DNA from 3 places in the Massilia sp. METH4 genome. Region 2 is predicted to be linked to each of the others. Evidence: predicted binding sites of a transcription regulator. Region 2 holds the regulator's gene; each other region holds the start of a gene.
What was found. Region 2 encodes LexA, which represses DNA repair genes until DNA is damaged. Its sites were predicted from a motif close to ACTGTATNNNNATACAGT; they were not measured.
Positions count from the first base shown of each region.

Region 1 (2,230 bases), 1.3 Mb from region 2:
CTCCTGGATGCGACTGATACCGACCAGCGACATGATGAGCATGATGACGATGGCGACCGCGAAGCCGAGGGCGAGACGGGCACCGATGCGCATGTTGGAGAGGTTCACGTTGTCGTTTCCTTGGTCAGAATGAATGGCGCACGCCGAGGCCATAGCTCATGGCGGAAGGCAGCGTGGTGATGCGGTCGCGCATGGCGACCGTGTAGAGATCGGTGCGCTTGGACAGGCGGTAGTCGTAGCCCAGCGATGCGGTGCGGCGCGAGCGCTCGGTGCCGAACAGCGTGCCGCTGCGGCGGGTGTCGGCCACGTCGAACAGCACGGCGCCCGGGCCCGCGGGCATCGCGAAGCCGAGGCTCACGGTGCGGTCGCGCAGCCCCTCGGCGCCGGCGGCGTCGTTCACGGTGCGCTGCCACGTGCCATACAGCTTGATGCGCGTGAAGTCATACGTGGCGCCCACGAATACGGCGCGCTGATTGTCGATCAGCGCGTAGTTCACGGGGCTGCGGGTGGGATCGATGATTGCATTGCCCGAATTCGGATTACTCACGCGCACGCGGTGCACGAAGGCTGTCAGCGCCAGCGGGCCCTTGTTGTACATGGCGGAGACGGCCAGGTTGTTGCGGTCGGAGTTGCCGGCCTGTTCGCCCGCCTGGTAGTGCAGGCTGCCACGCAAGCCGCCGAACGATGGCGTGGTGTACACGACCTGGTTGCTCCAGCCGCTGTCGCCGGCGTTCGTCGACGCCCAGGTGCGCGCGCCGAATGGCCCGGTGGGTACGTAGGAGTGCAGCACCAGCGGCGAGAAGGTAAACGAGTCGCCGAAGGGGTTGAACAGAATATTGGGCAGGAAGCTGGGCGCCGAGGCGCGGCCAACCTGCAGGCGGCCGAGGCGCCCGACCAGGGCCACGTTGGCATCGCGCGAAAACAGGTTGTCGCCCGCGAAGCGGCCGGAGGTGCCCGTGTCGGTCTGGAAGAAGCCGGTCAGGTAGAACTCGGCATACAGCCCGTCGCCCAGCTCTTCCTTGCCGCGAAAGCCGAACCAGGAAGTGGTCATGCCGCCGCTTCCCAGCACCGTAGTGCGGTCGGGATCGCCGCTGTTCTTCATCGAGCCCACATAGGCGTCGACACCGCCCATGATGGTGACGGAGGTCTGCGCCGCGGCGGGCAGGGCGCAGGCGAGGAGGGATGCCCAGCAGTAAAGACGGAATTTGGCAGCCATGGTCGGATACGTGTTGAAAGTCTCGATGGTACGCGCCTTCCTTCCGCGCACGATATGGAGCGCGCCGTACTGTTGCGTAAATACGATGATCAAAAAAGCACTAAGTGTTTGAAAAATAAATGAATCGCGTGGCCGTCCGGTGGTGGCGGGCGCTGCCGTGCACTGGATATAATTACAGTGTCTACCGTTACCCCACCGTCTTCGATCCGCCATGGTCCCGCCGCGCCGCATCGCCCACCTCGACATGGACGCGTTCTTCGCGTCGGTGGAACTGCTGCGCTATCCGGAGCTGCGCGGCTTGCCCGTCGTGGTCGGCGGTGGCTCGCGCCACCAGCCGGTCATGCAGCCGGACGGCACGCGGCGCTTTTCGAAGCTGCGCGACTACGCAGGGCGGGGCGTCGTCACCACGTCCACCTACGAGGCGCGGGCGCTCGGCGTGTTTTCCGCGATGGGCACGATGAAGGCGGCGGCGCTCGCGCCCGAGGCGATCCTGCTGCCCACCGACTTCGAGTCCTACAAGCGCTACTCGCGGCTGTTCAAGGAGGCCGTGGCGGCGATCGTGCCGGAGATCGAGGACCGCGGCATCGACGAGATCTACCTCGACCTCACCGACCATGCGGAAGAAACGCGCGCGCTGGGCATGCGGCTGAAGGCGGCCGTGAAGGAAGCCACCGGGCTGACCTGCTCGATCGGCATCGCGCCGAACAAATTGCTGGCCAAGATCAGTTCCGACCTGGACAAGCCGGATGGCCTCACGATCATCACCTTCGACGATGTGCCCAAACGCATCTGGCCGCTCTCGGCAAAGAAGATCAACGGCATCGGCCCGAAGGCCTACGCCAAGCTGACCTCGCTGGGTATCGAAACCGTGGGCCAGCTGGCCCAGGCCGACCCGAAACTGTTGCAGGAACACTTCGGCCTCAATTCCGCCGAATGGCTGCGCCGCGTGGCGCACGGGCACGACGAGCGCGAGGTCGAGACCCGTTCCGATCCGAAGGGCGTGAGCCGCGAAAC
Region 1 is NZ_CP146614.1:1,504,300-1,506,529, reverse strand. It holds gene V6Z91_RS06690 (methyl-accepting chemotaxis protein) at 1-108, opposite strand, end outside; gene V6Z91_RS06685 (porin) at 125-1,216, opposite strand; gene dinB (DNA polymerase IV) at 1,428-2,230, shown strand, end outside.
Region 1: the regulator LexA is predicted to act here: its motif matches at 1,378-1,395, upstream of dinB (DNA polymerase IV).

Region 2 (2,230 bases):
ATGTTCATGCAGATGTAGTGTGCCTTGGCCAGCTTCTGGATCGAGTACGCCATTTGACGGCGGCCCCAATCTTCCACGCGGTGCACGTTACCGCCGCGCGAGGTCACGCTGGCCTTGTAACGTTCGATCATCGCGGGCACTTGCTCGCTTTGGTCCGGATGGACGATAAATACGATTTCGTAGTGACGCATGCAAACTCCCTTAAGGACTGTTGATAGCCCACCCCGGCGTCATGACGGGTGTGGGAAGAGGTAAGCCCGCAAGCATAGCAGGTTTTTAGGGGGATTACCAGCCGCCAAGCTGGCGCCAGACCCGGCTGCGAGCCATCTGCCGGTGCAGCCAGGCCCCAGTCATGCGCCCCCTCGGAAAGGGCGCTGCAGGAAATATTTCCAGAAAACCGGTGCCTGTCACGGGTTTTTCAGAATTTTTTCACAACTGAAGCACGTTTCCCCTTGCATTCCATTTGGTACTGTACAAAAATACAGGCTGTCTATATACACAGATATCGCATCATGATCAAGCTCACCGCAAGGCAGGAACAAATTCTCAACCTGATCAGGGATGCCATCGAGTCCACCGGCTTCCCGCCGACGCGCGCCGAGATTGCCGCCGAGTTGGGTTTCAAGTCGGCCAATGCGGCCGAGGAACACCTGAAGGCGCTCGCGCGCAAGGGCGCGATCGAGATCACCGCGGGCACCTCGCGCGGCATCCGGCTGCTGGGCGAGCGCGTCGCGCCGTCCGCCGGGGCCTCGTCGGGCCCGGCACCCGCGCTTTCCGACCAGCTTCCGCAAGTGCCGGCCGGCCTGCTGATGCAGCTGCCGCTGATCGGCCGCGTGGCCGCCGGTTCGCCGATCCTGGCACAGGAAAACCTGGAAAACAGCTACAGCGTCGACCCGGCCCTGTTTTCCGCGAAGCCCGATTTCCTGTTGAAGGTCCGCGGGGAATCGATGCGCGACGTGGGCATCATGGACGGCGACCTGCTGGCCGTGAAAAAGGTCGACAACGCCAAGAATGGCCAGATCGTGGTGGCGCGCATCGGCAACGAAGTGACGGTCAAGCGCTACCGCCGCACCGGTTCCACGATCGAACTGCTGCCGGAAAACCCGGACTTCAAGGTAATCACGGTCACGCCGGAAGACGAATTCGCGCTGGAAGGCCTGGCCGTCGGCCTGCTGCGCACCTGGCACTGATCAGCACCTGCTTTGGCACTGGTGAAGCGCTGAATCGGCACTGATCGTCACCGTTTCCCCTGCCGTGGCCGGCTTGCACTAGCCGGCCGAGCACGCGTTTCGCAAGTGCTGCGGCCACGCCGCGGCGCGCTTTCTTTGCACGTCATTCCGGCAGGTTCATTTCGGCAGGTTCATTTCGGCAGGTGCGTGCTGCGGCGCTCTTCCAGCTGCCGCATCGTCCTGCCGCCGGCTCTCGGCCAGCCGCCTATTTCGACGGCGGCCGCACCGCGACATTGCCGTTGGCCTGGTCCACGAACACGGCATAGCGGCCGAAGAAGTCGGCGCCCAGGATGCCGTCCGGCTGGAAGAAGTCGGGCAGCGGCATCAGGTAGGGCTGGATCGCCACGCCGCCCGGCAACGCCACCGTTACCGTCTGGCACGGCTTGTCGGGCCCGAACAGGTCGCATGGCGAGCGCTGGTCTTTCTGTCTTTCCACGGCCTGCGGCTTGACCAGAGAAATATTCGCTGCCGAATCGAACACCAGGCGGTAGCGCGCCCGCTCGTTCGCCAGCGCGACAACGATGCTTTCATGGACCCGCTCGTGCGGCAGCGCCTGCCAGCCGGGCCCCGGGTCGAGCGGCGCGCCGAAGCGCAGCGTGCGGCTCGACTGGTCGTAGACGAACGGCTGCCGCGCGAACAGGCCGAGGCCGACGACGGAATGCGGCGGCGGCCCGGCACCCTCGCCGATGCTCAAGCCCCACGGCTCGTGGGACACTCCCGTCACTTCGCCGAACGAGACGCCGTTCACGACGAGGTCGGGAATCACGAATTCCTCCTCCTCGCGCACCTTGCCGGCCAGGTCGGCGCTTTTCACTTTCCGGCCCGTCAGTTTCAGGTTGGGGATCTTGGCCATCACCTCCTGCGTCAGGTGCAGCGTGCGCGACGAGCCGATGTCGAACGTGAATGGATAAGTGGCGCCGCCGACCGTCAGCTGCACGACCGGAATGCCCTTCTCCAGCGCCAGCGGCACCGAGACTTCGGCGTGCGCCGCCACGGCGGCA
Region 2 is NZ_CP146614.1:185,062-187,291, forward strand. It holds gene rpsF (30S ribosomal protein S6) at 1-191, opposite strand, end outside; gene lexA (transcriptional repressor LexA) at 513-1,190, shown strand; gene V6Z91_RS00910 (hypothetical protein) at 1,435-2,230, opposite strand, start outside.

Region 3 (2,230 bases), 2.9 Mb from region 2:
AACTGGGCGGCGCGGCGGCGGTGGAAGTCGGCGCTGTGCAGGTCGGCCGGGCCGTGGTGGAACGGGTGGAAGAAGGCGCCGGGAATGGCGGCGAAGATCGCATCCCAGCACAGCAGCCCGAACAGGGAGTTGATCAGCGCGTTCTCGACATAGAACACGGGGGCTTCGTCGCGGTGCAGGTGCTCGCGCACCACGCCTTCGACCCACCATTGGCCGTCCGGATGCGGCAGCGCGAGGTCGAGCTTGGCGGGTGGCGCTGCCTTGCCGGGAGCGCTGCGCGGATGGCCCAGGCGGCGCGCCAGCCGCGGCGCCATGCGCAACAGGTGCTGGCGTTCGGCCTCGCTCTCCGGCGCCGCCATGGCCACCTGCAGGCGCTCCCAGGCGGGGCCGAAGCGTTCATCCTTTTCCAGCACGCGGATCGCCCGCGCCCGCGCGCCGGGGTAGGCGCAATCGCTGTAGACGGTGCAGGCGCCAGCCCAGTCGCGCAGTTTTTCCAGTTGCTGGCCCAGCTGGAACAGCAGCTTCTCGCGCCGGCTGGCCAGCCATTCGTTGTCCGTGCCCGGCGGCGGCACGTCGCGCAGCACGTCCAGCGGCGCCTCGCCGTTGGCGAAGCGTTCGCGGCAGGCGTGCAGTTGCAGGTAGTCGTCGATGTCGCGCCGCGTGCGGAAGCCCCGGGCAGCCTGGGAAATCTCCACCTGCTCGAAGCGGAACACGCCGAGGTCGGACAGCACGAATTCCGTCCAGTCCTGGTGGTAGTTGCCGAAGAAGATCAGTCGCAGCCGGTCGCACAGCGGTTTCGCCACGATGCGGTAAGCCTCGTCGCCATCGAACCAGCCCGAGAACGGCCGCTCGCCCTCGTGCCGGGCGCGCAGCGCTTCCAGCTGTGCTTCCTTGCGGGCCGAGCGCAGCGCGCCGGTCAGGGCGAACGCCTGGCACAGCTCGGGCTTTTGCAGCAGGTCGAACAATTCGTCGAGCGAGACCGGCGGATCGACGACGATCCAGCCGGTATCGGCCAGCGGCGCGGCGGCGGCCCGGGCACAGCCGATTTCCTCGTAGACGAGCTTGGAGGCGCGGAACAATTGTCCCTTGCGCATTACCATGCGCACGAACAGTGCGCGCGCGGCCTGGGGCAGGGCGGGAAAGCGTTCGATGAAGCCGCGCTCCTCGTCGTCGAGCAGGTCGGCATAGCGTTCGCCGATCCATGCCAGCACGCGGTGGAAATTGTCCAGGTAATAAAGCGGGTTTTCCAGGACGGGTTTCATTGTGGCAGGTGCAGCAGGAGGCAAAAACAAACGGCGGGAGAGGCGAAAAACTGTATTTATATACAGTCTATCGCGTCTCCCGCCCCTTGCCCAGCGATTTTATGTTTCGCCGGGAAAGATGTTGCCAAACGAATGCCGGATGCGGCTCAGTGCTTTGTCTGCTGTTGCTGTTCGGCGAGCGCGGCCGCTTTCGCCAGCTGTTCCTCGAAGGCCGCCATGGCCTGGCGCGTTGCCTTGTTCACCTGCTCGTAGCCCGCAAAGGCATTGTCGATGGCCGTCTTGACGATTTCCACCGCATTCTCCGAGCCGGGGCGCACGTTCTTCGTCACATCGTAGATCAGCGCCGACAGGTTGCTGCGCGCCTCGGCCAGGTGGGCGTCGGCCGCTTCGGTGAATTCCTTGCGGATGTCCGCCAGGATCTGGCCGAGCTGGTGGTTGTATTCGGCCACGTTGGTCAGGTTCTGCATGCGCGCGCTGGCGGCGGCCATGGCGGCTTTCGGATCGGTGGCCTGGCTCATTTCCCTGCCGGCCTCGAGGTTCTTTTCAACGCCGCTGCGCGCGGTATCGATATTGAGCTGCACCACCTGCTCGATGCCTTGCACCGCCTTGCTGGTCAGCGTGTTGAAGGTTTCGAGCTGGAACTCGAACAGGGCTTTCGTTGCCTGGGCAAACTGCTCGGGATTCTGGAACATGTCTCCTCCGTCGGTGTGAGTAAGCTTGTCGGCACATTATTGAACACGAATCAACTTCTCGCAACGGGAATCCTTGTAGGGGCCGAGCAGCTTGCGCCAGCCGGGACCCAGCGGGGTCTGCGAGCACACCTTCGCGCCGCTGCCGGACACGCTCTCCCACAGCCACCAGGGGGCGGGAGCGGCGGCCGCGGCGGCGCCTAGCAGCAGGGAACAGAAGATCAGGGCGCGTTTCATTCGGGAGCGACGGCGGGCAGCGTCATGGTGAAGGTGGTGCCG
Region 3 is NZ_CP146614.1:4,131,813-4,134,042, forward strand. It holds gene V6Z91_RS18225 (VRR-NUC domain-containing protein) at 1-1,262, opposite strand, end outside; gene V6Z91_RS18230 (phasin family protein) at 1,409-1,954, opposite strand; gene V6Z91_RS18235 (hypothetical protein) at 1,991-2,188, opposite strand; gene V6Z91_RS18240 (ATP-binding protein) at 2,185-2,230, opposite strand, start outside.
Region 3: the regulator LexA is predicted to act here: its motif matches at 1,312-1,329, upstream of V6Z91_RS18225 (VRR-NUC domain-containing protein).